DNA from 3 places in the Massilia sp. LXY-5 genome. Region 3 is predicted to be linked to each of the others. Evidence: predicted binding sites of a transcription regulator. Region 3 holds the regulator's gene; each other region holds the start of a gene.
What was found. Region 3 encodes HrcA, which represses chaperone genes, less so after heat shock. Its sites were predicted from a motif close to TTAGCACTCNNNNNNNNNGAGTGCTAA; they were not measured.
Positions count from the first base shown of each region.

Region 1: the regulator HrcA is predicted to act here: its motif matches at 6,889-6,915, upstream of groES (co-chaperone GroES).
Region 2: the regulator HrcA is predicted to act here: its motif matches at 4,291-4,317, upstream of rpoH (RNA polymerase sigma factor RpoH).

Region 1 is NZ_JBNNEH010000001.1:676,545-686,790, reverse strand. Features, by position in the region: gene ACI48I_RS02990 (response regulator) at 1-1,604, opposite strand, end outside; gene ACI48I_RS02985 (methyl-accepting chemotaxis protein) at 1,731-3,389, opposite strand; gene ACI48I_RS02980 (AraC family transcriptional regulator) at 3,521-4,342, shown strand; gene ACI48I_RS02975 (hypothetical protein) at 4,365-4,763, opposite strand; gene ACI48I_RS02970 (metalloregulator ArsR/SmtB family transcription factor) at 4,760-5,074, opposite strand; gene ACI48I_RS02965 (EVE domain-containing protein) at 5,140-5,607, opposite strand; RNA gene ssrS (6S RNA) at 5,695-5,876, opposite strand; gene ACI48I_RS02955 (cell division protein ZapA) at 5,923-6,234, opposite strand; gene ACI48I_RS02950 (hypothetical protein) at 6,231-6,506, opposite strand; gene groES (co-chaperone GroES) at 7,004-7,294, shown strand; gene groL (chaperonin GroEL) at 7,330-8,976, shown strand; gene ACI48I_RS02935 (UPF0158 family protein) at 9,069-9,488, shown strand; gene ACI48I_RS02930 (YfeK family protein) at 9,566-9,943, opposite strand; gene ACI48I_RS02925 (hypothetical protein) at 10,086-10,246, shown strand, end outside.
Region 2 is NZ_JBNNEH010000003.1:266,106-276,351, reverse strand. Features, by position in the region: gene ACI48I_RS10280 (DUF4261 domain-containing protein) at 24-785, shown strand; gene ACI48I_RS10275 (hypothetical protein) at 805-990, opposite strand; gene ftsY (signal recognition particle-docking protein FtsY) at 1,239-2,339, shown strand; gene ACI48I_RS10265 (cell division ATP-binding protein FtsE) at 2,346-3,020, shown strand; gene ftsX (permease-like cell division protein FtsX) at 3,017-3,937, shown strand; gene rpoH (RNA polymerase sigma factor RpoH) at 4,451-5,344, shown strand; gene ACI48I_RS10250 (NAD(P)/FAD-dependent oxidoreductase) at 5,559-6,815, opposite strand; gene ACI48I_RS10245 (quinoprotein relay system zinc metallohydrolase 2) at 6,820-7,749, opposite strand; gene ACI48I_RS10240 (quinoprotein dehydrogenase-associated SoxYZ-like carrier) at 7,750-8,568, opposite strand; gene ACI48I_RS10235 (hypothetical protein) at 8,867-9,202, shown strand; gene ACI48I_RS10230 (extracellular catalytic domain type 2 short-chain-length polyhydroxyalkanoate depolymerase) at 9,289-10,246, opposite strand, start outside.
Region 3 is NZ_JBNNEH010000001.1:70,317-80,562, forward strand. Features, by position in the region: gene ACI48I_RS00275 (peptidylprolyl isomerase) at 1-1,168, shown strand, start outside; gene pdxA (4-hydroxythreonine-4-phosphate dehydrogenase PdxA) at 1,173-2,231, shown strand; gene rsmA (16S rRNA (adenine(1518)-N(6)/adenine(1519)-N(6))-dimethyltransferase RsmA) at 2,249-3,025, shown strand; gene ACI48I_RS00290 (hypothetical protein) at 3,308-3,499, shown strand; gene ACI48I_RS00295 (hypothetical protein) at 3,677-4,312, opposite strand; gene ACI48I_RS00300 (hypothetical protein) at 4,334-4,936, opposite strand; gene ACI48I_RS00305 (HAD family hydrolase) at 5,155-5,871, shown strand; gene hrcA (heat-inducible transcriptional repressor HrcA) at 5,956-6,978, shown strand; gene fur (ferric iron uptake transcriptional regulator) at 7,024-7,458, opposite strand; gene ACI48I_RS00320 (outer membrane protein assembly factor BamE) at 7,536-8,183, shown strand; gene dapB (4-hydroxy-tetrahydrodipicolinate reductase) at 8,191-9,000, shown strand; gene ACI48I_RS00330 (barstar family protein) at 9,004-9,330, shown strand; gene ACI48I_RS00335 (YdcF family protein) at 9,345-9,962, shown strand; gene ACI48I_RS00340 (transglycosylase domain-containing protein) at 9,959-10,246, shown strand, end outside.

The DNA of each region.
Region 1 (10,246 bases), 610 kb from region 3:
CGACGGGCAAACGCAAGCAGCTGCGCGGCCAGCTTCGCGCCGCGCTCGACCGCGCCGAGCGCGGTATCGACGTGCTTGAGCGGGAGCTGTTCGCGCACGCTGCTGTCGCGCAGCAGCTGCAGGTTGCCGCCGATGACCTGGAGAATATTATTGAAGTCATGGGCTACCCCGCCCGTCAATTTGCCGATGGCCTCGAGTTTTTGCGAGTGCTGCAGCGCCGCCTGCGCCGACTGCAGTTCGGTGGTGCGTTCCTCGACCAGGCTCTCCAGTTCCTTCTGGTATTTCTGCACCTCGTCCATGGCCTGCTTCTGCTTCGTGACGTCGCTGCCCTGCACGAAGATCCCGGTCGACTGGCCCTGCGCATCCAGGATCGGCTGGTAGATAAAGTCGACGAAATGCGTGACGATCTTGCCGGGCACGTCCTGCAGTTCGAGCTGCACGCTCTGGCCAACCACGGGCGTTGCGGTTTGATACACCTTGTCGAGCAGCTCGAAAAAGCCCTGGCCTTCCACCTCCGGCAAGGCATCGCGGACGTCTTTCCCGATCAGGTCGCGCTCGCCGGTGAGCTTGCGGTAGGCGCCGTTGGCCAGTTCGAAGACATGCGCCGGCCCTTTCAGCACGCAGATGAAACCGGGCGCCTGCTCGAACAGGCTCTGGAAAAAGGTATTACTCAGCTGCAGCGCATCGGCACGGGCAAGCGCCCGGCGCGCATCCTCGAGGGCGCTGGTGCGGTCCAGGATGGTCTGCTCGAGCTCGCTCTGCTTTTGTACCAGGGAACGCGCATTGATGACCTGCTCGGTCACGTCGCTGCCCTGGGAGAAAATCCCCAGCACGCTGCCGTTCTCGTCGAAGATGGGCTGGTAGACGAAGTCGATATAGCTGGCGACTGCCGCGCCGTCCGGGCGGTGCACGGTGAGCGGCACGCCGCGGCCCACGTGCGGCTGGCCCGACTGGTACACGTCGTCGAGCAGCTCGAAGAAGCCCTGGCCCGCGAGCTCCGGCAAGGCCTCGCGCACGGGTTTGCCGATGATGTCGCGGTGGCCAGCCAGCCGGTGGTGCGCTTCGTTCTGCAATTCGTAGACATGCGTCGGGCCGCGGAAGAAGCAAACGAAGCCCGGCGCCTGCTCGACCAGGCGCAGCAGGTGCTTGCTTTGTTCGGTACGCGCCTGCAGCAACGCATCCTGGGCCCGCTGTTCGCGCTCGCGTGCGTCGCGCGCCTTGGTGACGTCGCGCGTCACCTTGCCGAAACCGATCAGGGAACCATCGTCGTCGTAGAGCGGATCGATCACCACGTGCGCCCAGAACCGGGTGCCGTCCTTGCGCACGCGCCAGCCGGTGGCTTCGAAGACGCCGGCCGCCTGCGCGGTGGCCAGCGCCTGGCGCGGGACCCCGGCCAGGCGGTCTTCCTCCGTATAGAAGCATTCGAAGGCGTGGCCGATGATCTCGTCGGCCGTATAGCCCTTGGCGCGCTGGGCGCCGGCATTCCACGTCGCCACGCGTCCATCCGGAGACAGCATGAAGATAGCGAAATCCCGTATTTTGGCGACGAGGGTGGAAGTCAGGTTGGCTTCCAGTGTGGCGAGCGAGGGCGATGCCGTGGACATTGAAGAATCCGACGAGAGAAAGCGTGGATTCTATGTCAAACAGTGAATTGTTGCCGTTCTTCACGTGCAACTATTTGCGCCAGACGGCGGGCGCTCCCCCACCGTCCGCCAGCGCGGCGACGCGCTTCAGAACGCGGCCCACTCCGCCCGGGTGGCGGCGCTTCCCAGCTTCGGATACGCGGCAGCCGGACGCACTCCGGGACGCCGCTCATGCACAGCGTGGCCGAGCTTGAAAACGCTGACCCGCTGCACCAGCCCGGCCGCGCTGTCCTGCAGCGACTGTGCGGCGCCGGCCGCCTCTTCGACCAGGGCGGCATTCTGCTGGGTGACCTGATCCATCTGGCTGACGGCCTCGTGGATCTGTTCGATGCCTGCGCTCTGCTCGCTCGTCGCCGCCGTGATCTCCTCCATGATGGCGGCCACGCGACGTACGCTATGGACGATTTCTTCCATTGTCGTGCCTGCCTGATTGACCAGGCGGCTGCCGCTGTCGACTTTCTCGACCGAGTCGGTGATCAAGGCCTTGATTTCCTTTGCCGCGCCGGCCGAGCGCTGGGCGAGACTGCGTACTTCGGAGGCGACGACGGCAAAGCCGCGGCCCTGTTCGCCGGCACGGGCGGCCTCGACGGCGGCGTTCAGCGCCAGGATGTTCGTCTGGAACGCGATGCCGTCGATGACGGCAATGATGTCGACGATCTTGCGCGCCGAATCGTTGATGGCGCCCATCGTACCGACGACCTCGCGCACCACGGCGCCGCCGCGCGTGGCCACATCCGAGGCCGAGGCCGCCAGGCCGTTGGCCTGGCGCGCATTGTCCGCGTTCTGGCGCACCGTCGTGGTGAGCTCCTCCACCGACGCGGCCGTTTCCTCGATCGAGCTGGCCTGCTGTTCGGTACGCGAAGACAGGTCCATGTTGCCGGCGGCGATCTGGCTTGAGGCCGTGGCGATGACGTCGCTGCCGCTGCGCACCTCGCCCACGATGCCGGCCAGGCTGGTGTTCATGTCGCGCAAGGCGCCGAGCAGCTGGCCGAATTCGTTGCGTGTATCGACCACGATCTGCGCGCTCAGGTCGCCGCCGGCGACGCGCCGCGCCAGGTCGACCGCGGTGCCGAGCGGACGGGTAATGGCCGCGACCAGGTACAGCGTAGCCGCAACGGCGAGCAGGACGGCGAACGCGATGGCACCGACAATCAGGCGGTTCAGGCTGCGCAGTTCGGCATGGAGTGCCTCGCTCTCGTGGACGTTGCGCGTGCTCATGTAATCCTGCAGGGCCTTGTAGGCTTGCTGGCCCTTCAGGTAGCTCGGGTTGACCTGGCGGATCAGGATCTCCTGCGCCTTGTCCCAATCGCCGCCCTCGAGCGCGCGCGCGGCGTTGCCGATCAGCTCGACGCCAAATTCCTGGCTGTCCTGGCGCCAGCGGGCGACGGCTGCTCGCGTTTCGGGCCTGCGCAAGGAATCGAGCAGCTTGTCGCGCTCCGCCAGCAGCGCGGCCGTGTTGCTGTTGATATTGTTGAAGTGGTTTGCCAGGGGGTGGTCATGCATGACAGCATATTTGCTGTCGGGATTGTGCTGGAGCGCCTGCAGCAGCTGGCTGCGATTGGTTTCCATGCGGTGCACCATGCTTGCCAGGGCGAGCTGCTGGTTGGCAGTGCGCAAGGTCGAGTTCTCGAGCAATTCGACCGCACGCTGGGTCGAGAAATAACCGAGGCCGCCAACGGCGAGGGTCACGGCAATCAGTGCGCTGGTCACCGTTGCGATGAGGTATTTGATCCGGAGGTTTTTCATGACAGTAGAGTGGACAGAAAGCGGCGGGCTGCCGGCAAAGCGTTGCATTTTCGACGAATTTGACGATAATTTCCACACGGAAACTACGCAAATCGTCCAGAATACGCGGCTCTGCGTCGAACTTTATTGAAATGGACAAACTGTCATCCTTGCTGGGTCGCCAGGCATTCAGCGCCCGCATCTTCTACAACGGTCCGTTTTGCGACGCCAACCAGTTCCATGAGAATGGCAGTGCCGGCCACCTGCATCTGGTGCGCCAGGGGCCGGTCGAGTTCGTGCACGACGATGGCGCGCTCCTGCGCATCGACCTGCCTTCGCTGGTTTTTTATCCGCACGGCACCAACCATCGCTTGCAGGTTCCCGCCGGGCACACTGCCCTGCTGCTGTGCGCCGACATCGTCTTCGAAGGGGGCAAGGCCAATCCGCTGGTCCGGGTGCTGCCCGGCTGCCTGCATATGCCGCTGGCCGAGATCGCTGGGCTGGGGCCGACACTCGATCTGCTGTTCGGCGAGGCGGCAGGCACGGCGCCCGGCCGCGAATTGATCCTGGACCGGCTGTGCGATGTGTTGCTGGTCCAGGTAGTGCGCCGCGAATTCGACAACGGAAAATTGTCGCTGGGCTTGTTGGCCGGCCTGGCGGACCGCCAGGTGTCGGCGGCGCTGACGGCGATCCACGAGCGCCCGCACGAGCTGTGGACCCTTGCCGCACTGGCCAGGCTCGCCGGCATGTCGCGCGCCAGCTTCGTGGAACATTTCCGCGAGGTGATGGGGATTCCGCCCGGCGAATATCTCAGCCGCTGGCGCATCGCCCTCGGCGGCAGGCTGCTGCGCCAGGGCATGCCGGTCAAACTCGTCAGCAGCCGCACGGGCTATACGAGTCCGTCCACGTTTACGCGCGCCTTTACTGCGCAGATGGGTGCTTCGCCGCGCGAATGGCTGAAGCGGGCCGCCTGAGTTGCCTGAGGCGGCGCCCTCCTCAACCGCGGGCGGCCGCCGAACCGGCGCCGAAGCAGCGCCACAGGGCCGCGGCCAGCGCCACGACCAGCACGCCACCGCCGAGCAGGTGCGCGGAGGCCAGCGGCGCGAACAGCATGGCCAGCATGTAGCCGAGTCCGCCCAGCACCAGGCTCCAGCCAGCGAAGCGGCGCGCCGCCTGCTCGGCCTGGGGCGAGCAGCGCAAGCGCGCCAGCGCCGTCAGCGATTTCGGAATCGCGTTCGCGTAGAACACCACGACAAAGCCGAGCAAGGCACCGGTCAGGCGTTGCGACCACTCGAGCGACAAGTGTTCCGGCGCGGCCCATTTCAGGGCTGCGCACGCGCCGACGATCATTACCGCACCAAGCAAGGCACGGCCCAGCGGGAAAGTGCTTTTCATGACTTCTCCTCGTTCGATCCGACATCGAGATGGCCGGGTTGCGGCCGCGTGACCTGCAATCCAAACGTCTGGGCAAAGGCAAGCAAGGCCTCTTCCAGCACCGACAGCTTCAAGCGGTACGTAACCGTGCGCCCCTGCTTGTCGGCCTCGATCAGGCCGGCGTTGACGAGCACGGCGAAGTGCGCCGACATGGTCGGCTTGGAAACGTCGAACATCGCCGCCAATTCTCCCGCACCGATGGGCCCGGCCTGCAGCAGCTGCAACACCTTGCGGCGGGTCGGATCGGAGAGGGCTTTGAATACGGTGCTCATGGAATCGATTATTAGCTAACCATCGAACTATTGCAAGCGCTTTCGCGCACCGAACCGCAAGCTCCTCAATCTTTCGTGCGCATGAATTCCAGGATCGCATTCCACTGCCCGCTCGTCACCGGCGAAATGGAAAGGCGGCTGCCTTTCTGCAGCAGGACCATGTCTTCCAATACGGGCATGGCGCGCATCTCGGCCAGCGTCAAATAGCGCCCCTTTTCTTTCGCCTGGACGTCGACCGATATCCAGCGCGGCTGCGCCTGTGTCGCTTTCGGGTCGAAGTATTTGCCGGCACTGTCGAATTGGGTAGCGTCGGGATAAGGGCCGCTCGCCACTTCCGCTATTCCCGCGACACCGGGAACGGCGCAACTGGAGTGATAAAACAGGATGCCGTCGCCGATTTGCATGGCGTCGCGCATGAAATTGCGGGCCTGATAGTTTCTTACGCCGAACCAGGCGACGGTCTGGCCCGGTGCGGCGAGAACGTCGTCGAAACTGACTTCATCGGGCTCGGATTTCATCAACCAGTAGCGCATCGGATCTCCTGAAAAAAAAGCAGGCCGATAAAACCTGCGCGCGTAAAAAAGCGGCTGCGTGCTTTTGCTCGCAACCGCTTCATGGAATGTAGCCCCGCCTGTGCCGTTTTTTGCCGGCATCCCGAACCTGATGGCTCAAGGTGGTCACAGTCAGTTCAATTTCGGGTTCGTCGAACTAGCGACGCTCACGCCCATCAAACACTATCCCGCAACCTATGCATGTAAATGGTTCAAGGAATATATGGCAATCTCGAACACCGCAGGGTGCCTCGCAGTTTACTCGCTTGAACCGTCATGTCAAACGAATTTGCCCGGTCAGGACAAATTTTCCTGCGGCGCCAGGGTGTGGTCGAGGACCTTGTGCATCGCTTCGAGTTTTTGTTTCACTTCGAGCATCGTCATGTCCGACAGCGGTCCCTGCGGCGACTTCACCGAGAGGAATTCCGCGGCCACGCTGAGCGCGGCCATGACCGCGATGCGGTCGTTGCCCTTGACCTTGCCCGAATCGCGCAGCGCGGTCATCTTGCCGTCGAGATAGCGCACGGCATCGCGCAGCGTCGCCTGTTCGCCTTCCTTGCAGGCCAGGCGGTAAGGCTGGCCCATGATCGTCACATCCAGGTAAATCATCGGGCAGCCTCGGCATCCAGGGGTTCGGCGGCGTCTGCCGCGCTCTCTTCCGCGCTACCTTCCGCGTCTTCCGCTTCTTCCGGCGCAGGCAATTGCTCGATCACGGCTTCGACCTTGTGCTGGACCTCGACAAGGCGTTCGACGAGCGCCATGTTCACTTCGTTCAGTAACAGGTTGGTCTGGCGCAGTTGCGCATTCTCGCTGCGCAGCGACACGACCAGCTCGGCGAGCCGCTCGATTTTGTCGGATAGGTCTTGGAATTCGGAAATCATTCGTAACTATAGGTCTGTTCTGGTTAGACAGTCAACAGGAGAGCACAGCCTGCGCCCTGCCCGGCGGGGACCATAGTGTATAGCGTCGCGGCGGGTAGCCGCGCGCGGCAAGGCTTATCTGGCTGCATTTCGGTAGCAGCGCTGCGCCTGCATATCCGGAAGCGCAGTCCTTATCGCCTTCCATCCCCTCGTTTGACACCGATCAATTCCCCACCAACAGTGCGTCAGCCGTCTTGGCATCGGTGCTAGTCTCTCCGCTCCGTACCTGCGCCGGCCACGGCCCAGCAAGCTGCCGCGTCATCCCGGCAGTTGAGGCAAAACAAGCTCTTGCAATTTATTTTGCAACATCGCCGCTTGAAATACCCTGATGTCGTCCCTATAATTAGCACTCGTTAGATGAGAGTGCTAACAACCTCTTTCAAAGCTGCGGCGCAGTATGCGACGCGGCAAACAACGCAAACAAAGCTAGTCCAAACCACTGAATAAAGGAGTTTTGCATGAACCTTCGCCCTCTGCACGATCGCGTTATCGTGAAGCGTCTCGACCAGGAAACCAAGACTGCCTCCGGCCTGATCATCCCTGATGCAGCCGCCGAGAAGCCGGACCAGGGCGAGATCCTCGCCGTCGGCAATGGCAAAGTCCAGGACAACGGCACGCTGCGTGCACTGGAAGTCCAGGTTGGCGACCGCGTCCTGTTCGGCAAGTACTCGGGCCAGACCGTCAAGGTCGACGGCCAGGAACTGCTGGTGATGCGCGAAGAAGACATCATGGCCGTGCTGGTCAAGTAATCCTCCCCTCAGAATATCTCTCGGAGAAATAAAAAATGGCAGCTAAAGAAGTAATTTTCGGCGACGCAGCGCGCGCCAAGATGGTTGAAGGCGTCAACATCCTCGCCAATGCAGTCAAGGTCACCCTGGGTCCTAAAGGCCGCAACGTCGTGCTGGACCGCTCGTTCGGCGCCCCGACCGTCACCAAGGACGGCGTCTCGGTCGCGAAAGAGATCGAACTCAAAGACAAGCTCATGAACATGGGCGCGCAGATGGTCAAGGAAGTCGCTTCGAAGACCAGCGACAACGCCGGCGACGGCACCACCACCGCGACCGTGCTGGCACAAGCCATCGTCCGCGAAGGCATGAAGTTCGTTGCCGCCGGCATGAACCCGATGGACCTGAAGCGCGGCATCGACAAGGCAGTTGCTGCCACCGTCGAAGAGCTGGCCAAGATCTCCAAGCCATGCACCACCTCGAAAGAAATCGCCCAGGTCGGCGCGATCTCGGCCAACTCGGACTACTCGATCGGCGAGCGCATCGCTGAAGCGATGGAAAAAGTCGGCAAAGAAGGCGTCATCACCGTCGAAGACGGCAAGTCGCTGAACGACGAACTCGACATCGTCGAAGGCATGCAGTTCGACCGCGGCTACCTGTCGCCTTACTTCATTAACAACCCGGACAAGCAAGTCGCCATCCACGACAATCCGTTCGTTCTGCTGTGCGACAAGAAGATCTCGAACATCCGTGACCTGCTGCCGGTACTGGAGCAAGTTGCAAAGGCCGGCCGTCCGCTGGTGATCGTCGCCGAAGACATCGAAGGCGAAGCGCTGGCGACCCTGGTCGTCAACAACATCCGCGGCATCCTGAAGACCGTTGCCGTCAAGGCGCCTGGCTTCGGCGACCGTCGCAAGGCCATGCTGGAAGACATCGCTGTCCTGACCGGCGGCCAGGTGATCGCGGAAGAAGTCGGCCTGACCCTGGAAAAGGTCACGCTGGCTGAACTCGGCCAGGCCAAGCGTATCGAAGTCGGCAAGGAAAACACCATCATCATCGACGGTGCAGGTTCGGCTGAAAACATCGAAGCGCGCGTCAAGATGGTCCGCGTCCAGATCGAAGAAGCGACCTCGGACTACGATCGCGAAAAGCTGCAAGAGCGCGTGGCCAAGCTGGCCGGCGGCGTTGCCGTGATCAAGGTCGGCGCTGCCACCGAAGTCGAAATGAAGGAAAAGAAAGCACGCGTGGAAGACGCGCTGCACGCCACCCGCGCAGCCGTTGAAGAAGGCATCGTGCCAGGCGGCGGCGTCGCCCTGCTGCGTGCCCGCGCCAACCTGCAAGTCAAGGGCGACAACCCTGACCAGGAAGCCGGCATCAAGATCGTCCTGCGCGCAATGGAAGAGCCGCTGCGCATGATCGTCCAGAACGCAGGCGAAGAAGCATCGGTCGTCGTCTCGGCAGTGCTGGGCGGCACCGGCAACTACGGCTACAACGCCGCCAACGGCACCTACGGCGACATGGTCGAAATGGGCGTGCTGGACCCAGCCAAGGTCACCCGCTCGGCACTGCAAAACGCAGCGTCGATCGCCGGCCTGATGCTGACCACCGACTGCATGGTGTCGGAACTGGCTGAAGACAAGCCAGCCGGCGGCATGGGCGGCATGGGTGGTATGGGCGGCATGGGCGGTATGGACGGCATGATGTAATGTCCTTGGGCGCCGGTTCGCCGGCGCCCTGCTGCAGTTTGAAAAGCCCGCACGGTTCGCGCCTTGCGGGCTTTTACTTTTGGGAGATTGCGATGCCTGTCGTGAATGCGGAAGACCTCGAGGATGCGGTATTGATTGTGTCGGAGCCGGGAACCCCGGACAAAGCCTGGGTATCCCTCGATACGGGCCAGGTGCACATCCGCTCGGAGATGGTCGATGGGGAACTGGCGTCCCTGCCGGACGATATCGATACCTCGGAGCGCTACATTTCCGTGCCACACATGAGCGAGCTCGATCTCGGGCTGGAACTGGTGTTCGATTTCGCCGACGCAGCGATGGCTGACGATGCCGATCGCGTACGCCAGATGTTCAAGCGTTCGGATGCGTATCGCCATTTCAGCGAACTGGTCGAGGAGCGTGGCCTGACGGAGCGCTGGCATGACTTCCGCGAGGCGCAGACGCGGGCGGTGCTGGCGGGGTGGTGCGAGGAGAACGGTTTGCAGTTGGGCTAGCATCCGCGTGGGCATGCCCACGCATGTGCGGCTGCAAACCGTTCGCGTGAAAACACTGCCCGGGACCGGCGCACGATTTACTGGCTCGCCTTCCCCCGAAACCGCTTCAACTCCTCCTTCATATACACCGCGCTGGCCACCGCCTTCCCTCCCCCGCACTTCACGAGATACGGCTTGCCGCTCATGCTGCTCTGCGTCGCTCCACGCTCGATGAACGACTCCGCGTTCGTGACCAGGTCGCGCTTGACGAGGTAGTCGTACTTCTTCTGCAGATGCGCACGCGCCTCCGACCCGTCGTGCCAGCTGCCGTTGCGGTTGAACTGGCAGCCCGGCGTCGCCACGTAGTCGAGCAGGTGCGCAATCTCGGCCTGCGCCTTCGGTTCCGGCGCCGCAAGCGCCGCGCCGTGCAGGGTGGCGACCAGCAGCATGGCGCCCGCAAATCGAAATACGGTCATCGTGTTTCCTCCGGGGTGGCAAACGAACATGCGACGAGTCTAGCACCCCACACCGGGAAGCGTCCGTCAGGCCGGCATGCCGAGATTGCCCGGCATCTACACATCGGCTAGTATGGCCGCACGTTTTCCACGAGGTTCCATCATGATTTCACGCGGCGCACAGTTGCTGAGTTTCTCCCTGCTGGCCGCGGCCCTGCTCGCCGGCTGCAAGGACAGGCAGCCGCCGGCCGCGCCGCCGCAGCCGGCCAAGCCCATCGTGCAGCAGAAGGCCGAACCGGCCGTCACGCGCGAACAGGCGATGGC
Region 2 (10,246 bases), on a different contig from region 3:
AAACGATAAGGAGACGAAACACCGTGAGCACCACCCCAGAACTGGTCTTGTGCATTCCCGGTCCATGGGACAACAGCAGCATCCTGGCCGACGAGATCGCCGTCAGCGCCATCGGTTATTCCCTGACGGGCACCGTGCTGCGCGACGCCGAGACCGGCTTCGCCTGGGAACTCGTGCTGCAAGGGCCCGATCCGAACCTGGCGGCGGACTTCGCCAGGGCCGGTCCGCACTGGGCCTCCACCGAGGCGATGGCCGACATCGACGACCACGCGTCGGTCGCCTACCTGGCAGGACCGGGCGGTTCGCGCGAAGCGGCCGAGGCGATGATGCGCGCCGGCGCCGCCCTGATCGATAGCGGCGGCCTTGGCGTGAAGGTCGACAGCACCGGGATCGCCCACGCCCCGGCATACTGGATCGACATGTGCGAACAGCTCGACCAGCTGACGGCGCACCGGGCGCTGGTGGTCTACGTGGCCGGCGCCGAGGTCTATTCCTGCGGCATGCACAACTTCGGCTTGCCGGAAGCGATCACCAGCGGGGGCGACAAGACGCAGGCGGCCGACATGCTGCGCTTCTTCACCCGCTACCTGCTCGAACGTTCTCCACAACTGGCCGATGGCCACACCTTTTCGGTCAGCGAGGGCAAACCCGTGTACCGGGTCGAAAAGGTGGCGGCGGTCGATTACGGCGAAGGCTCGCTGTTCAATAATCCCTACGGCGCCTGGCGCCTGAGCCCGGTCGCCCCGGAAAAGAAGGGCAACTGGTGGGTCCGCAACCGGCAATAAGTCGACTGGCGGCCGTTCGCTAGCCCGGCAGCAGGGGCTCGAGATCGGCCGGCAGCGGCAAGGGGCCGTCGAATACGCTTTGCTGCTCCGCTGTCGGATGCGTCAGGAACAGCGCGACGAGGGCAATGAACAGCCAGGCGAGCGAGTTGCGCAGCGTGGACCGTTTCCTGGGCTTTTCCTCCTGTTCGGTGCTGGTCGAACCCATACTGTAGACCAGCGCGCACGGACACACCCGGGCGCACGATTCGATCGCTCCAGGTCGTCGGCAGGCCTGGGGCCGCATTTCAGAACTGTCGCGTTTGCGCATATCGGCAGCGTTTTGCATTGTCCAATTCGATGGCAATTCGTTGCCGATTCGTCAGTACCTCCCTCTGGTAAAATACGCGCGACCCTTTTCGTCGTGCCGGCGGTTTTGTCCGGCATGTGCATGCACTACCCTCCACCATTCAATCCATGTTTAGTTTCTTTAAAAGAAAAAAAGCCGCCGACACACCGGCGCCGGTCGAGGTTGTGCCGGCGCCGGTTGTGCCCGCCCCTGCGCCCGCCCCGGCGCCTGCTGCACCTGCCCTGGCACCTGCCCCGGTAACGCAAGCCGTCCCTGAAGCCGACCTCTTCATCGAAGAAACGGCCGAACGCCCGACCAGCGAAGCGGAAAAGAAACGGTCCTGGATGACGCGCCTGAAGGCGGGCCTGTCCAAGACCTCGAGCAATTTGTCGCTGCTGTTCGTCGGCGCGCGCATCGACGAAGACCTGTACGAGGAACTCGAGTCCGCGCTGCTGATGTCGGATGCCGGCATGGACGCGACCCAGTTTCTTCTCGATAGCCTGCGCCGCAAGGTGAAGGAGGACAAGCTGCTCGACGCCGCCGCCGTGAAGGCCGCGCTGAAAACGCTGATGATCGAGATGCTCGCGCCCCTGCAAAAGCCGCTGGAACTGGGCCGCCATGAGCCGCTCGTGATGATGATTTCCGGCGTCAATGGTGCGGGTAAAACCACCACCATCGGCAAACTCGCCAAGCACATGCAGCGCTCGGATCAGTCCGTGCTGCTGGCCGCCGGCGACACCTTCCGCGCCGCTGCGCGCGAGCAGTTGATGGTCTGGGGCCAGCGCAACAACGTCACCGTGATCTCGCAAGCCTCGGGCGATCCGGCCGCGGTCGCCTTCGACGCGGTGCAGTCTGGCAAGGCACGCGGCGTTGACGTCGTGATGGTCGATACAGCCGGCCGCCTGCCGACCCAGCTGCACCTGATGGAAGAACTGAAAAAGATCAAGCGCGTGATCGGCAAGGGCATGGATGGCGCCCCCCACGAAACCGTGCTCGTCATCGACGGCAATACCGGCCAGAACGCGCTGGCGCAGGTGAAGGCTTTTGATGACGCGCTGCAGCTGACCGGCCTCGTGATCACCAAGCTCGACGGCACGGCCAAGGGCGGCGTGCTGGCCGCGATCGCGCGCACGCGTCCGGTGCCGGTGTACTTCATCGGCGTCGGCGAGAAGCTGGACGACCTGCAGCCTTTCAATGCAGAAGAGTTCGTCGAAGCGCTGCTCGGATAAATGCAGATGATCGAATTCCACTCCGTTTCGAAGCAATATTCCGCCGATGCCACCGCCCTGCGCGAGGTATCCCTGAACATCGACAAGGGCGAACTGGTCTACCTGGCCGGCCCGTCCGGCGCCGGCAAGTCGACCCTGATGAAGATGATCGCCGCCATCGAGCGTCCGAGCAGCGGCCGCGTGATCGTGTTCGGCCAGGACATCGGCAAGCTGGGCAAACCCGGCATCCCCTTCCTGCGCCGTAAACTCGGCCTGATCTTCCAGCACCAGCGCCTGCTGAACGACCGCAACATCCTCGCCAATACGATGCTGCCGCTGCTGGTCACCGGTGCCCCCAAGGCCGGGGCCGAGCAACGGGCCCGGGCCGCGCTCGACAAGGTCGGCCTGCTCGACCGTGCGAAAGCCCATCCGCTGGAACTGTCCGGCGGCGAACAGCAGCGCGTGGCGATTGCCCGTGCGATCGTCAACCGGCCGCAGATCATCCTGGCCGACGAACCGACGGCCAACCTCGACCGCGTGGCCGCCGACAAGGTGCTCGACGCCCTGCGCGCGTTTCATTCCGTCGGCGTGACCTGCCTGATTTCGACCCACGACGAGCAGGTGCTCGACGGCGCGGCGCGCGTGATTCGCCTGGAACATGGCCAACTCGTCCCGACTGACCGTGTTGGAGGTGCGGCATGAGCCCCTGGATCCGCCAGCACCAGTTCGCGCTCGGCGCGGCACTGTCCACCCTGCGCAAGGCGCCCGGCAGCTTCCTGTTCAACGTGCTCGTCGTCGCGGTGGCGCTGGCGCTGCCCTTCGCCGGCATCACCCTGCTCGACAACGTGCGTCCGATGTCGGAGCAGTTATCGGTCGATCCGGAAGTAAGCCTGTTCGTGAAACCGGGCGCGACGCGCGAGGAGGCGCAGGCGCTCGCACCCCGGCTGCGCCAGATCCTGCAAGGCAGCAAGGCCAGGATCGTGTTCGTGCCGCGCGAACAGGCGCTCGACGATTTGAAAGACCGCAGCGGCCTGTCCGCCGCCCTCGACACGCTGGGCGAGAATCCGCTGCCCGACAGCTATGTGATGAAACTCGAAGGTTTCAATAGCACCGTCGAGGCCGCGCGCATCGACGGCATCGTCGAGCAGATGGGCGCGCTGCCGCAGGTCGATACCGTGCAAGTCGATTCGGCCTGGGTGAAACGCCTGGCTGCCCTGCTCGGCATCCTGCGCCTGGCGCTGCTGTTGCTGGCGGTCACGCTGGGCGTGGTGGTGATTGCGGTCGTGTTCAACACGATCCGCCTGCAGGTCCTGACCCAGCGTGAGGAAATTGCCGTCTCGAAGCTGCTGGGCGCGACCGACAATTTCATCCATCGGCCTTTCTATTACACGGGCGCCCTGCTCGGGCTGTGCGCCGGCGCCGTGGCGCTGGGCGCGGTCGCGCTGGGCCTGCATCCGCTCAACAATGCCATCGCCGAGTTCGCGCGGCTGTATGCGTCGGAATTCCAGCTGGCGCCGCTCGGCGCGCTGGAAGTGGCGGGCTTGCTGGCCATCAGTGCCGGACTCGGCCTGGTCGGGGCCCTGCTGTCGGTGCAGCGCCACCTGGCGCGCATGCGCTGAGGCCGCGCAGGGAGACGGAAGCGGTATGGCCGGGCGATTCTGCCCGGGCCATATCGCCTGCCCATGTTGTGCCGCCCTGCAAATTTTCACGCCCCCATTTGTAGGTATTGACGCCGCCAGCGCGCCAGACATCTTCCCTTCTGAGCGCTGAACTTCTTCCTCGGTGCGCCAACTAACAGAAACCACGTGTCGCGGACCCGTAACCTGAGTCCTGACCGCAGCCGCATGTCCGGTACGTTTGAGCTATCTCAACAATAATGCAAGGCTTTGTTCTACAGTAAATCGTTCTATTTTCGTTTCCGCAAAGAAATACTTTGATGAAACTTAAACGCTCTTCCGATCCGGGGGCGTTGCTGGCACTCTCCCATGGGGAGTGCTAATATATGTTCTCAAGTGAAGGTAAACAAGATCTGAAACGCATCCGGCACAGGCTTGAAGATAAGCGTGCCATCAGTTTCCGGGATGTCCCGGGAACCTGATCGATGCAGCAAAGATTACTCTACGAGGAAAATGATGATGTCCGCACAATCCGCACTGGTTCCGACCAGCAGTCGTGCCTTGAACCTCGGTTTCACCGGCAATCTCGGCAATATCGACGCGTATATTTCCGCCGTCAACCGCCTGCCGATGCTGACCCACGAGGAAGAGGTTTCGCTGGCAAAGCGGCTGCGGGATGCGAATGATCTCGACGCCGCGCAAAAGCTGGTGCTGTCGCACCTGCGCCTGGTGGTGTCGATCGCGCGCGGCTACCTGGGCTATGGCCTGCCGCACGCCGACCTGATCCAGGAAGGCAATATCGGCCTGATGAAGGCCGTGAAGCGTTTCGACCCGAACCAGGGCGTACGCCTGGTGTCGTACGCGATGCACTGGATCAAGGCCGAGATGCACGAATACATCCTCAAAAACTGGCGCCTGGTGAAGGTCGCCACGACCAAGGCCCAGCGCAAGCTGTTCTTCAACCTGCGCAGCAACAAGGTGGGCCTGGACGCGATGACCCCGACCCAGGTCGACGACCTGGCGAAGATGCTCGACGTCAAGCGTGAGGAAGTGATCGAGATGGAAACCCGCCTCTCGGGCCGCGACATCGCCCTGGAAGCGCCGACCGACGACGAAGACGACAAGTTCTCGCCGATCGCCTACCTGTCCTCGGACCAGCAGGAACCGACCAAGGTGCTGGAAGCCGAGCAGGTCACGCGCCTGCAGTCCGAAGGCCTGGAAACGGCGCTGGGCAAGCTCGACCCGCGTTCGCGCCGCATCGTCGAAGCGCGCTGGCTGGCGAACGACGACGGCTCGGGTGCGACCCTGCACACGCTGGCCGAAGAGTTTGGCGTGTCGGCCGAGCGGATTCGCCAGATCGAGTCGGCGGCATTGAAGAAGATGAAAGGTGCGCTGGCGGCGTTTGTGTAAGCAGCCAGACATTGAAGGACACGGCGGCCCCGCGCGGGCCGCTTTTTTTTTGGCAAATTTGTTGGTCAATGTAACGGGCCGCATGGTTTCAAACGGTGAACGCGTGGGCAATGCCCACCCTACGTTACGCCACAGTTGATTGAACTTGCTGCGGACGGTGGTGCACCGTAGGGTGGGCATTGCCCACGCGTTACGGCGTTCGATCAACTGCGCCCTAACTCAGCACATCCGCCCAGATCTGCCGCGCCCAGGCATCGGCATCTCCCCCCTCCTGCGCAGATGCATGCTCGGACAGCACGCCGGCCCCCTCCGCCTGCATGCTCTTCTTCGCCGCGTCGTACCGGTACAAGGTCGAGATGTGCATTGCCTGCCTGTCGTCGATATAGCTGTAGCAGGTATTGGCAAAGGCCGGTGCCGCGTCTGGCGCCTGGCCCAGCATCAGGTCGACGACGGCACGCGCACAGATCTTCGCCTGGGCATTGGCCATATGCGCCGACTTGGGCAAGCCCGATTCGATCGCATCGCCAATGACGTGGACCCGGGGCAGTACCGTCGAGGCATAACTGAGAAAATCGACCTCGCACCAGCGCCCCTCGCTGTCCGCCAGGCCGGCCTCCTGGGCAAGTTTGCCCGCGCGCTGGGGTGGAATGATGTTCAGCACGGTGGACTTGACCGTATCGAACGCCGTCCTGACGGTCTTCGTCGCCACATCCACTCCCTGCAGCTCGCTGCCCGGCAGGTAGTCGATCAGGCCGGGATACAGGTCACGCCATGCCCGCTCGAACAGGGCCCGTTTCGAGGTGATGACGGGATTGGCGTCGAGCACCACGACCTTGGACCGGGGTTTGTGCGTCTTGAGGTAAAAGGCGACCTGGCAGGCGCGCTCATAGGGCGCGGGCGGACAACGATAAGGCTGTGGCGGCACCACGATCGTGAAGACGCCGCCGTTCGGCATGGCGATCAGCTGGCGCTGCAGATTGCGCGTCTGCGGTCCCGCTTTCCAGGCATGGGGAATCTGCTCCTGGGCGCCGGCGAGCGCGGGAAAGGCGTCGTAGATGAAATCGATCCCGGGGGCGAGGATCAGCCGGTCATACGACAGTTTTTTATCTGCCATGACGATGCGCGACTTGTCCGGGTCGATCGCCGTGACGCCGCCGCGCATGAATTTGACGCCATGGTGCTGCTGCAGCGCATCGTAGGCGAAGGTGAGTTGCTCCAGCGTTCGTTGGCCGGCCAGCACGCGGTTGCTGACCGGGCAAGAGACGAACTGCGCGTTCTGGTCCACGAGGATGACCTCGATGCGTCCGCCGCTCAATAGCCTGACGTACTTGGCCGCGGTCGCGCCGCCATAGCCGGCGCCGACCACCACGACACGGCCTGGTGAAGCGCTCCTGCGCTTGCCGGATGCCTGCGCCATGGCTGTCCATGCCGACCCTGCCAATGCCCATTCGAGAAGCTGGCGTCTGCGCATCGCCTCACTCCCATTCCAGGGAAGGATAGATCAGGTTGACATTACGCCGGTTGACGACGTCAAAAAGCTGCCAGCGCCCGCGCTCGGAGGCCGCCGCCGTCCCCATCGTCTCGGTCATGCCGGTGCCGTTTTTGATACTGGTACGTACGTCGCGCAGCAAAGTCGTCAGGTAGGCGCGCTGCCTGTCCAGGGCCTGGTGCTTGTCGCGTGTGACGGGGCCATGTCCCGGAATGGTCGCGACGGCCGGCAGCCTTTCCAGTGCATCCATCGCAGAGAGCCAGCCCTTGATGTCGCCATCGACGGCGGGCGTGCGCTCGATGAACAGCAGATCGCCCGTCCACAGGGTGCCGCTCGCGGCATCGAACACGGTCAGGTCGTTGTTGGTATGCGCACCCGGCCAAGCCCGGAGTTCGAGCTTGCGCCGGCCCAGGTCGAGGCTCAGGCGGTCCTGCACCGTCTCGTCCGGGGCGACCAGCCTGCTGTTGTCGGCCGCGCCGCCCAACTGTTTTTTCAGGTTGCGCACGTACATATCGCTGCGCAGGGCCATCGCCTGGGGCAGCATGGCATGGCCGATGAATCGGGGTTGCGCACCAGGCTTGTCGTCGATGAAAGCGGCGTTGCCGAATACGTGGTCAGGGTGCACATGCGTGTTGATCACATAGCGAATGGGCAGCCGGGTAATCGCGCGCAGCGCTTCCTTCAGGGCCATGCCGACCGCATACGAGCCGCCGGTATCGATGACCGCGACTGCGTCCGTGCCGACCACGAAGCCGATGTTGGCGATATCGCCGTCGTAACCGTCGTCGACGTCCTTGTGCTGCCCGATGTGCACGTACATGCCCGGCGCAACCTGCTCGAGACGCAGCGGCGCGGCGTCGGCATGCGCAGTATGCGCGGCTGCCAGCACGACCAGCGCGCGGACCAGGCGCCGCACCTAGCCTCCGACGTCCAGCGACTGGCGGAAGGTGGCGCCCCGATTGTCCTGCAGGACGACTTGCAAGGTGCCGGGCTTGTCGGCGAAGAAGCCAAACTGGATCGAAGGATTCTCGCTGATGCCGATATTGGTGTCGGCCATCAGCACCGGCTTGCCGTTGTACGTGACGTCGACCTTGTTGATGAAAAAGGCGGGCCGGAATCCATGCGTGACCAGGTCGCGCTGCAAACCGGTGTACATCGGGTGCCTGATCAGCAGCCTTGCCTGGTTGACCTCGCCTCCCTTGAAAGGCCCGTCCAGCGCCATCTTCATTTGCCCCGCCGCGGCGACCGCTGCCGCATCGCCGCTGGGCGCCGGACCGGCGCAACCGCCCGAGGCTTTCACGGTCACTGCATTCACATAGTAACGGCCATCGCTCGACTCCGCCACGACGTGCACCGGGGAATCGGATTCGAAGCGGATCCTGGTCGCGATTTCTGCTTTTCCACTCTGCGGAAGAAAGTGGAAAACCGCCGTCAGGGGCACCGGGTTTTCGTCGACCAGCACCGTGACCGACTTGATGTACTGCTGTGCCGTCATCGGATGATCGATGCTGAAGGCGAACGGGACCTGGTCGCCGCTGGCCGCGCGCGCCGGCGCAGTCAGACGGATGAAAGGCGCCGCTTCCAGTTTCTTCCCGGGGAAGAGAGACTGTTGCAGCGAGGCCCAGGCGGCATTCGCCTCTTGTGCCGGCGCTGGTAACGGAGACGCCGACCAGGCCAATATCGCCAGGCTGAAGACCCAGGAAGAGCAGCGGCTGCCCTGTAGACGGTTTTTCATCAAATCAACCTTTATCCATGAAGGATGCACGTTTCATTGCCGAACTTGGCGCCCTGTTCTTCCCTGGAGCGATGTAATGACTATAACGCAGGAAGGCCGTAAAGCCCATCGTGTTCCATGCGGCGCGCTGCGGCGTGTTAGGAAGCAGTCCTGCGTCGGCTCCGCGGGCACGAGCGTTCGAGCCAAAGCCACTAATGTAAGCAATTGTTAAGTCTGTCAACAAGCTGGTCAGCTGCGTCGTTAATGGTCGGTAGGATGTGACCATGCACTACCAAACAACCAACCGAGGAGCTGCACCATGAAAAAAATTACCGCTACCCTGATCGCGAGCCTGTTTGCCACCGTTGCCGTCGCACAGACGCCAGCGACGCCTGCAACCTCGGCAACCCCAGCCGCGCAAGCGAGCACGGACACCACCACGCCGAAAGCAGCGTTCGTGGATAACAAGGATCTGAAGGCCAGCACGCAAACCAACGGCAAGCTGGTCAAGAAGGTCAGCAAGGCCGATGCCAAGGCGGCGGCAAAAGCCGACAAGGACGCCAAGGCGGCAGCGAAAGCCGAGGGCAAGGGCGCCGTCAAGGCGGACGCCGATACCCACGGCGCGCATGTTTCCGAAACCGCCAAGACCAAGTAATCGTTTTGGACACATGAAAAACACCCGCGAAGATCGCGGGTTTTTTTATGCCCCTTGCGATAGCGGCAGCGGGCGTATCCAGGACCCTAGGGCCGGCCGGTCACACGCTGCACCATCGCGTAGAGCACGGACATCTGCAAGCCGCTCGTGAGCGCATAGTTCGGATCGTATTGGTTGGCGTAGCCCCACCAGTCAAAGCATGCCTTCGGATTCGTGGGGCCGGGCGCACTCGACGCAATGGTGTCGGGATACAGGACCACGAGTCGGTTCGTATCGGCCCACTCGTTAATGCCGGCCTCGGTGACCCAGCGGTTTCCGATAAGCGACTCCGCTTGCAGGCAGCCATGCATGGCAAGGACGAATCCGCAGGTTTTCCCTTGCGTGCAGGTTTTAGGGACAAAAATCTTCCCGGTCGAGCTCATCGAGACGTTCGGCGACGCCCCGAACTCGGTTTGGTCGAATGTCGACAAGGTCCCCGTCAGCTTTCCGTTATTACGTGGGCTCAAAGGACCGAGGAACATCGTCAGCCAGGTTTTCACCGAATCGTACACGGCGCCATTGACGGTGCAGTTCACCATGTAGGGGCTCCCGAGCGTGCCGCAGGGGAGCTCGCCGTTTGGAGATTCCCAGCCGTGAGCGGCGGGGAAGGCATTATCGAAGCGGACATTCGCACCGTAATGCTGGTATTCGGAATTGAGGTCGGCCATCTCGCGCGGGTTGACGACAGTGTCCTGCGTGCCGGACCAGAGGTAGACAGGCTGGCCTTTGAGATTGGAAGAGGGGTCGATGGTGCCGAGGCTCGACTGCGCATCCAGGTAGGCTATTGAGGCCGCAAGCGTGCTGTTGTACGATGCCTGATTGGTCGGGAGCGTCTGGCCGCCACAATTTGCCAACGCGCCCGCAGCGCCCTCGAGCCCCGCGCACCAGTACACGCCGCCCGCGTAGATGGCTGCGCCCTTGAAGGTCGACGAGTGGGCAACGTGCATCTGCACTGCCGCGAAACCGCCCGACGAAATCCCGGCGACGAAGATTTTCGCTGGGTCA
Region 3 (10,246 bases):
CCGCGTCGGCCAGATCGTGCAGCGCCTGCGTTCCCAGAATGCCCAGCTCCCGCCGCAGGCCGACCTCGAGCGCCAGGTGATCGAAGCGATGGTCGTCGAGCGCGCCCAGCTGCAGCTGGCCAAGGAGATGGGCGTGCGCGTCGACGACCGCACGCTCGACGCCGCGATCGGCCGCATCGCCGAAGGCCAGAAGATGACAGTGCAGCAGATGCGCAACCAGATGGAAAAGGAAGGCCTGACCTTCGCTGCCTTCCGCGAAGAAATCCGCGGCGAGATCATGCTGCAGCGCCTGCGCGAGCACGAAGTCGACAGCAAGATCCAGGTCTCCGATGCCGAGGTCGACACCTACCTCGCCGCCGAAAAAGCCGCCGCCGCCGACCGTGTCGAAATGGACATCGCCCAGATCCTGGTCGGCATCCCGGCCAACGCCACGCCCGAGCAGATCGCCGCCCGCCGCGCCCGCGCCGACGAAGTCATGCGCCAGCTGCGTACCGGTGCCGACTTCGCCAAGATGGCCGCCACCTATTCGGACGCGCCGGACGCATTGAAGGGCGGCGCCATCGGCTGGCGCGACCCGGACCGCCTGCCGGAACTGATTTCCGAGCCGCTGCGCAAGCTGAGCCCGGGCCAGGTCACGCCTGTCATCAAGAGCAATACCGGTTTCCACATCATCAAGCTGATCGACAAGCGCAACCAGCAAACGGCGCCGGAACAGGCCGCCGTGGTCCAGCAGACCCGCGCGCGCCATATCCTGATCAAGGCCACGCCGGCCATGCCGGCCGCGCAGGTGAAAGCCAAGCTGGCCGAGCTGCGCGCCAAAATCGTCAACAAGAGCGCCACCTTCGAGGACCTGGCGCGCCAGAACGGCCAGGACGGTTCGGCCGCCAAGGGCGGCGACCTGGGCTGGCTGCAGCCGGGCGACGTGGTACCGGAATTCGAGACCGCGATGAATGCGCTGAAGCCGGGCGAACTGTCCGACGTGGTCGAGACGCCGTTCGGCTTCCACCTGATCGAGGTCCTCGAGCGCAAGAGCGAAGACCAGGGCAAGGAACGCGAGCGCCTGCGCGCACGCCAGGTGATCCGCGAGCGCAAACTCGGTGAAGCCGCCGAGGACTGGGCGCGCGAAGTGCGCGACCGTGCCTACGTCGAGTACCGCGAAGAGGCATAAGGCCGTGGGTAACACCGTGGCCGCGCCGCAGGCAGTGCGCCCGACCCTGGCAATCACCGTCGGCGAGCCGGCCGGCATCGGGCCCGAGATCGCGATCCGGGCCGCCTGGGCGCTACGCGACCAGGCCAATTGCGTGCTGGTGGGCGATGCCGCCTTCCTCGCGCTCACCGCCAGCCTGATCGACCCGGCCATTCGCCTCGCCGCGCTGTCGACCCAGGCCTTGCGCAACGGCGGCCTGCCGCATTTCGGCCGTGATCGCATCGCCGTGGTCGACGTACCGCTGGCGGCCCATGTCGTGCCGGGCGTGCTGGACGCGGAAAACGGCCGCGCCGTGCTCGCCACGCTGGACCTCGCGCTCGAGGGAATACAAGCCGGCTGGTTCGAGGCCATCGTCACCGCGCCGCTACAGAAAAGCACCATCAACCAGGTCGGCGTCGCCTTTTCCGGGCATACCGAATACCTGGCCGAAAAAACGAACACGCCGCAGGTCGTCATGATGCTGGCCGGGCAGCCGGCCGGCAGTGAACCCTATCTGCGCGTGGCGCTGGCCACTACCCACCTGCCGCTGCGTGCCGTGGCGGACGCGATCACGCAGGACGGCCTGGGCCGCGTCCTCGACATCCTGCACGCCGACCTGCGCGCCAAATTCGGCATCGCTTCCCCCCGCATCCTGGTCACCGGCCTGAATCCCCACGCCGGAGAAAACGGCTACCTGGGGCGCGAGGAAATCGAGGTCATCGAACCCGCGCTGGCGCAGGCGCAGGCGCGGGGCATCGATGCGCGCGGACCGTATCCGGCCGATACCCTGTTCCAGCCGAAATACCTGAGCGAGGCCGACTGCGTGCTCGCCATGTACCACGACCAGGGTTTACCCGTGCTCAAGCACGCCACCTTCGGGCGCGGCATCAACGTCACGCTCGGCCTGCCCCTGATCCGCACCTCGGTCGACCACGGCACCGCGCTCGACCTGGCCGCCCAGGGCCTGGGCCTGGCCGACTGCGGCAGCATGGAAGAGGCGATCCGCGCCGCCATGGCGATGGTAATCGCAAGCCGCGCACATTAAATCAAACGAAAGCACGAATGAAACACGTAGCACGCAAGCGCTTCGGCCAGAATTTTTTGACCGACAAGCTGGTCCTGAACAGCATCATCGAAGCCATCGATCCGCGCCGCGGCGAGGCGATGGTCGAGATCGGGCCGGGCCTGGCGGCGATGACGGCGCTGCTGATCAAGCAACTCGACCACATGCATGTGGTCGAGCTCGACCGCGACCTGGTGGCGCGCCTGGAAAAGGCGTTTCCGCCCGAGAAGCTGACCATCCACTCGGGCGACGCCCTGAAATTCGATTACGCGTCCATTCCCGTGCCGGAAGGGCAGAAGCTGCGCATCGTCGGCAACCTGCCATACAACATCTCGAGCCCGCTGCTGTTCCACCTGGCCGAGTTCGCGCACCTGGTCGAGGACCAGCACTTCATGCTGCAAAAGGAAGTGGTCGAGCGCATGGTGGCCGAGCCCGGCACCAAGGCATATGGCCGGCTGTCGGTGATGCTGCAGTGGAGATATGACATGTCGCTGCTGTTCATCGTCCCGCCGACCGCCTTCGATCCGCCGCCGCAGGTCGAGTCGGCCATCGTGCGCATGGTGCCGACCCGTCGCAAGCTCGCCGTCGACGGCCCGACTCTGGAGGCGGTGGTGCAGAAGGCCTTCTCGCAGCGTCGCAAGGTGATTCGCAACTGCGTGGCCGGCATGTTCACCGAAGCGCAACTGGTGGAAGCCGGGATCGATCCGGGCGTGCGGCCGGAAAACGTCAGCCTGGAGCAGTACGTGGCGCTGGCGAATATCTTAAAGCCGGTGTAGGGTGGGCATGCCCACGCGGTGATACGTGGCGGCAAGATCGCCGAGCACGATAACGGAGCCCGCTCGTATCACCGCGTGGGCTCGAGAGCCCACCCTACGGTGCACCGCCGTCTCGACCTCATCCTTCTGCACCGCACAATCGGCTTTTTGCGCGCTTCATCGCGCGCTTTCCGCGTTTCGTCGCACGCCGATGGAAGCGCAAAGGGCCGCTTGCTAATCTACTCCCATCGAAAGCCCGAACGCAGACGCAAACGGGCCACCAACCACCGAAGGGAGCCTGAAATGAACGTCCTCAAACACATGGAATCGCTGTTCCTGGTCGCCGCACTCGCCGTCGTCGGCACCACCTACGCCAGCGCCCAAAGCTACAAGGCGCAAGTGCGCGCCGACTCGATGGTCTCGGTCGGCAGCGAGAAAGTGGCCGTCGTCAAGGTCAGCGGCAAGCGCCTGCCGGCTGCCACCAAGTTCGGCTGAGCCGGCCCCACGAAAACGCGGGCAAAAAAAAGCCCGCCGTTGCGGGCGGGCTAAATCCAATTCTTTTCTGAGGAGAGTTGGAGGAGACAGGTGCAATTATGCTGCACCACAACATATACGTCTAATTTTCTTTCAGAATGATCGACATAGGTGTTGTGAATGTCTCCTTCAGCTTGCTCAGCTCGGGTTGTTGACGCAATTGACCGTAATCGTGTCGACTGCGTTGTCACCCATGGTGCCGGCGCCGTTGGTGACGGTGCAGGTCTGGGTAGCAGGCTGCTTGTACACGGTGACGCCATAGGTCTGGCCAAAGGTCACGACGGCTGGAAACACGAACTTCGTCGGATACGTTCCGTCGGTACCCTTGGCTATCGTCACCGAACCGCCGGTGCTGCCGTTAATCAATTGCAAGCCATCGCTCGCCAGGCCGGTGATCGTTCCGCCGATCGTATTCGCCACCAGCGAGCAGCTGATCACGGCGTTGATCGTCGTCAGGCGACCGGCCGTATCGGCGGTGCCGCCGGCCGGCGTGCAGGTCTGGTGCGCGGGGTTCGTTTTCACGGTGACGCTGTACGCTTTGCCGTAGTCGACCTCGCCCGGGAAGCTGTAGTTGACGTTCTTGACGTTATTGCCGGCATCCAGGCCCGCCGGCTTGACCGCCAGGTCGTTCGTCAGGTTGTTCTGAAGGACGAGACCGTCGTACTGCAGGCCGATGACCGTTCCATCTATCGTATAGCTCGAGGTGCCGCCGCCGCAGGCCGCAAGGCCGGCTGCCAGTGTCAGCGCGCACAGCGCCAGGATCGATTTCTTCAAAATACTCTCCACAGGATGTGATTAAGGCGCGGTGCAGGTGACGTCGACGGTCGCGCCGGCGGTGGTCATCGTGCCGGAGCCGTTCGCGATGGTGCAGGTCTGGCCTTCCGATTTCAGCACGGCCAGGCCGTACACGGCGTCTTCGGCAATCTCCGTCATCTGGACGGTCGCATCGGTCGGCGCAACCACCTTGCGGTCCGCGCCATTGACGAGTTCCAGGGTGCCCGGGTGCGGGCCGGTGATGCGGGCCGTCAGCGGATAGGTCTGCAGGGTGCAGACGATGCGCACGGTCGAGACGTTGAAGACCGCCTTGCCGGTACCGGTCCCCTGGACCACCTTGCAGCCATCGGTGCCGCCCGGCGTCGACGGCTTCGTATTCGGGGGCGAGGCGACGACCTTCACGTTGTACGTGGAATCGGTTTCGACCAGCTCCTTGAACACGAAACTGGTCGCGCCGGCAGGAACTTCCAGGCGCGGACCGTCGTTGTTCGTCAGAAGCAGACCCGCCTTGGTGTTGCCAACGACGCTGCCGCCGACATACAGATTGCCGCTGCTGCCACCGCAGGCGGACAGGCTCAGCGCGCAGGCCAGCGCAAGGCCGGCACGCAGGGGGGAACGAATCATAATTTCTCCAAAAAAGGGGAGGGACAAGGCGCGCAACCCGAGGCACCCAGTCGCATGGCAGAAGTTTGCCCATCATTTTAGTGCATTTGACAAGCCTCGGGCTCATTCGGCTTCGTATCAAGCTGTAACAGCACGCTGCAAGGGTGGGCGCACCGGCGGCGCGTTTGCATTTCGCCGCTGGCCTCGCTATGCTTGGCCTCCATACACGACCGCCGCCGATGAAGCCTTCCTACCGCCGCCCCTGGCCCAAAGCCATCCTGTTCGACCTCGACGATACGCTGTGGCCGATCGCCCCCGTCATCGTGCAGGCCGAGCAGACCCTGTTCGCGTGGCTGGCCAGCAACGCGCCGCGCGTGGCCGAACGGTTTACCATCGACAGCCTGCGCCAGGCCCGGCTCGAACTGCTGGCGCGCCGCCCCGAATTCCAGCTCGACCTGGGCGCGCTGCGGCGCGCCGGCCTGATTGCCGCCTTCGAACAGGCCGGCGAGGATGCCGACAAGGTCGAGCTGGCGATGACCGAATTCTTCGCTGCCCGCAACGCCGTGATTCCCTACGACGACGTGCTGCCCGGCCTGCTGCGCCTGAAGGGGCGCGTCCTGATCGGGTCGGTCACGAACGGCAATGCCGACCTGCAGACGATCGGCTTGAGCCACCATTTCCACGCCTCGGTCTCGGCGCCCGGTTTCGGCCGCGCCAAGCCCGATGCGGCGATCTTCCATGCCGCCTGCGAAGCGCTCGGGGTGGCGCCGCAGGACGCCGTGCACGTCGGCGACGATTTGTTACTCGACGTGCAGGGCGCGCAGCGCGCCGGGCTGCGCGCGGTCTGGATGAACCGCACCGCCAGCCGCAGGCACCTGGAAGAGGGCGTGCAGCCCGATGCCATCGTGTCGAACATGGATGGCCTCATCGACTGGCTGAAACGCGAGCACAGTTAGCGCCAGGCGGCGCGCTGAGTTCCCACACCGCAGGCTGCAAGGTGCATAATAGCCGTGCAACCATTCTGCGCGCCACCACTCCCCATGCAACTTGAACCCCGAGCCCAAACCCTGCTGAAAGCCCTCGTCGAGCGCTACATTGCCGACGGCCAGCCGGTCGGGTCGCGTGCGCTCTCGAAAATTTCCGGCCTCGACCTGTCGCCGGCCACGATCCGCAACATCATGGCCGACCTCGAGGAGATGGGCTATGTCGCCAGCCCCCACACCTCGGCCGGCCGGGTGCCGACGCCGCGCGGCTACCGCCTGTTCGTCGACACCCTGCTGACGGTGCAGCACCTGGACGGCCAGCACGGCGTCGACGCCGAGCGCATGCGCTTGTCCGTCCAGCAGCCGCAAAAGATCATCGCCAACGCGGCGCAGATGCTGTCCTCGCTGACGCAGTTCGCCGGCGTCGTCCAGAGCCCGCGCCGCGAGTCGGTGTTCCAGCAGATCGAATTTTTGCGCCTGTCCGAAAAGCGCATCCTGCTCGTGATCGTCGATCCGCGCGGCGACGTCCAGAACCGCCTGCTGCTCACCGAAGTCGACTACACGCCGGCGCAGCTGATCCAGTCGGCCAATTACCTGAACCAGAACTTCGCCGGCCTCACCTTCGACGAAGTACGCCTGCGCCTGACGGGCGAATTGCGCCGGCTGCAGGAAGACATCGGCGGCCTGATGCAGACGGCAGTGGAGGCGGGCAGCGAGGCGATGGCCGAGGGCAGCGAAGAGATGGTGATCTCGGGCGAGCGCAATTTGCTGTCGGTCTCCGACCTCTCTTCGAACATGAGCTCCCTGCGCCAGATGTTCGAGATGTTCGAGCAGAAGACCGGCCTGATGCAATTGCTCGACATGTCGAGCAAGGCGGGCGGCGTGCAGATTTTTATCGGCGGCGAATCGAAGCTGGTGCCGATGGACGAGATGAGCGTGGTCACCGCGCCGTATGAGGTGAACGGCAAGATCGTCGGCACGCTCGGCGTCATCGGCCCGACGCGGATGGCGTATGAGCGCGTGATTCCGATTGTCGACATCACGGCGAAACTGCTGTCGAATGCCTTGAGCAGCTCATGAAAAACGGCGCCATCGGCGCCGTTGTTCATTGCGGTTCGGCCGCGCTCAGCTGCCGCCGCGGTGCGGGCAGGCCGGCTTGATGCAATTGCCGTAGATCGCCAGCGCGTGCTCGGCGATTTTGAAACCGCGCTCGCTGGCGATCTTGTTCTGGCGCGATTCGATTTCTTCGTCGAAGAATTCCTCCACATGGCCGCAATCGAGGCAGACCAGGTGGTCGTGGTGCGAACCGGCATTCAGTTCGTAGATCGCCTTGCCGGTTTCGAAGTGATTGCGGTTGAGCAGGCCGGCCTGCTCGAACTGGGTCAGCACGCGGTAGACGGTTGCCAGGCCCACGTCCATGTTCTCGGCCAGCAGGATTTTATAGACGTCTTCCGCCGTCAGGTGCCGCACTTCACTGTTCTGGAAAATTTCCAGGATTTTCAGGCGCGGCAAAGTGGCCTTCAGGCCGCTCGCCTTCAGGTCGGTGGGACTGTTACTCATGTTTGTTACTCGTAGATAGGCGGAGTGCTTTATGATATAGCGTTTTGGAAGCTCCCGCTTACGTTTTGAGGTTACTTATGCGCGTCTTTGATGCCGTTGTTTATCGTGTAGTGCATCGTTCCCATGCCCGGGCTGCGCTTGCCGCCGGCCTTGCCTGTACGCTGGTCCTGTCCGGCTGCGCCTCGTGGCGCAACCAGACCAAGCCGGCCGCGCCGGTGAACACCTCCCCGGCTGCCATGGCCTCCGATGCCGGCAAATCGGCTTCGCTGGCGAATGCCGGTGCGCAAACGACCGAAGGCACGCGGCTGCAGAAATTCCTGTGGATCTTCTCGCCTTACCGCCCGGACATCCAGCAAGGCAACTTCGTCTCGCAGGAAATGCTGGACCAGCTGAAAGTGGGCCAGACCCGCGAGCAGGTGCGCTTCCTGCTCGGCACGCCCCTGTTGATGGACATGTTCCATGCCGACCGCTGGGACTATCCGTTTTATCTCGCACGCGGCAACGGCGAGCTGACCACCAGCCGCGTCACCGTGTATTTCAAGGGTGACGTGGTCGAACGTTTCGAGGGCGGCAACCTGCCGACCGAGCGCGAATACATCGACCGCATCGCCGGCCCGGCCAAGAACGTCGTCAAGGAAGCGAAAAAAGCGGAAAATGCCGCCGCCTCCCGTCCGGTCGCGCCAGCAACGAACGCCACGCCCGCCACTTCCACGACCACACCGTAAGACAGCCATGACGCAACTGAAAATCGCGGTCGCCGGCGCCAGTGGGCGCATGGGCCGCATGCTGATCGAGGCGATCGCCGCCGCTCCCGACACCGTCCTCGCCGGCGCCCTCGACGTCGCGGGTTCTCCCTTCATCGGCCATGACGCCGGCGCCTTCTCGGGCCAGCTGACCGGCGTCGTGATCGAGTCCGACCTGGCGCGCGCGCTGGCCGATGCGGACTGCCTGATCGATTTCACGCGTCCCGAAGGCACGCTCGGGCACCTGGCCTTCTGCGCCGCGAACAATGTAAAAATCGTGATCGGCACCACCGGCTTCGACGAGGCCGGGAAGGCCGCGATCGCCGCCGCCGCCGAAAAAATCGCCGTCGTCTTCGCGCCGAACATGAGCGTGGGCGTGAACGTGACCCTGAAACTGCTGGAGCTGGCCGCCAAAAGTTTTAACGAAGGCTACGACATCGAGATCATCGAGGCGCACCACCGCCACAAGGTCGACGCGCCGTCCGGCACCGCCCTGAAAATGGGAGAAGTGATCGCCGATGCCCTCGGGCGTGACCTGAAGGAATGCGCGGTGTACGGGCGCGAAGGCGTGACCGGCGAGCGCGATCCGTCGACGATCGGCTTTGCCACCGTGCGCGGCGGCGACATTGTCGGCGACCATACGGTGTTGTTCGCGGGCACCGGCGAGCGCATCGAGATCACCCATAAATCGAGCAGCCGCGTGACCTATGCCCATGGCGCCCTGCGCGGCGCGCGCTTCATCGCCGACAAGGCGAACGGGCTGTACGACATGCAGGACGTCTTGTCCCTGAAAGGGTAAGCCATGGCAGTGGCAGAACTGAACGGCGCCGCAATCGTCAACGAAGCGACTTTCCTGGCCGAGAGCCGGCGCGCGTTCGACTTTCATACGGCGACCGGCGACACCATCGACACCTGGGTCGATTGCCTGAGCTACCTGCGCGACGACGAGAACATGACCAAGTTCCGCCTGCAGCCGGACGAGGTGCTCGAAATCGTCATCACCGACAGCGGCGCCCTGCGTTCGCGCCTGCCGGACCTGATCGACGAGATCGTGTTCTGCGTCGGCGGCATCAACGAGCGCTACGAGGACTACGGCGAGAAGCCGGCGCTCGAACTGGTACTTCGTTAGCAGTCCGCCCCGGCGTGGCGTCTCCCTCCGACCTGACCGCGGCCGACCTGCAGTCGATCGCCCGCTATGTCATGCCGATCCTGCCGCTGCGGCCGGCGAAGCTCGGCTTCCTGTTCGGCACGCGCCACGGCGTCGAGGCCTTCTGCCGCGAGACCTACCTACTCTGGCAGCGCGGGATGTTCGAGCGGCTGCTGGTCTCGGGCGGCGCCACGGCGGGACAGGAAACGCCGGAAGCGCTGGTCATCGGCGCACGGCTGGTCGAACTGGGCATGCCGGCCTCGATCCTGATCCTCGAATGCGCAGCGACCAACACCGGCGAGAACGTGATCCTCGGCCGGCGCAAGGCCGCTGAAACGATCGACCTGGCACGGGTCGACAGCCTGCTCGTGATCGGCAAGGTGTGCGCGATGCGGCGCTACCTGATGACGCTGGCGCGCCACTGGCCGGGCGTATCCGTCTCCGCCTGCGCCATCAATTATTTTGGCCTGCCGGCCGAACGCTGGCACGAGCACGCCGAATTCCGCGCCCGCGTGCTGGCCGAATTCCACAAGATCCCGGCTTACCTCGAGCAGGATTTTTTGCGCGAACTGGACGGGCATCCGCCTTACCCCGTGCTGGGCGCCGGCGCATGAGGCGCCTCGCCAGGGCGCTGCTGGCGCTCGCCGCACTGCTGCTGGTCTACCTTGCCATCGTCGCCTGGTGGGCGGCGGCCTCGGTCGACACGCTGCTGGCGCATCAATCCGCCAACACGGCGCCGCAGCTGTCGCAAAGCCAGCTCGCCATCCTGCTGCGGATCGAGGACCCGACCTTCTTTTCCCACCGCGGCCTGAGCCTGGCCGACGGCCAGGGCGTGGCGACCATCTCGTCCGCCGTCGCACGCGACCTGTTTTTATATGGCCCACCGCTCGACGGTCCG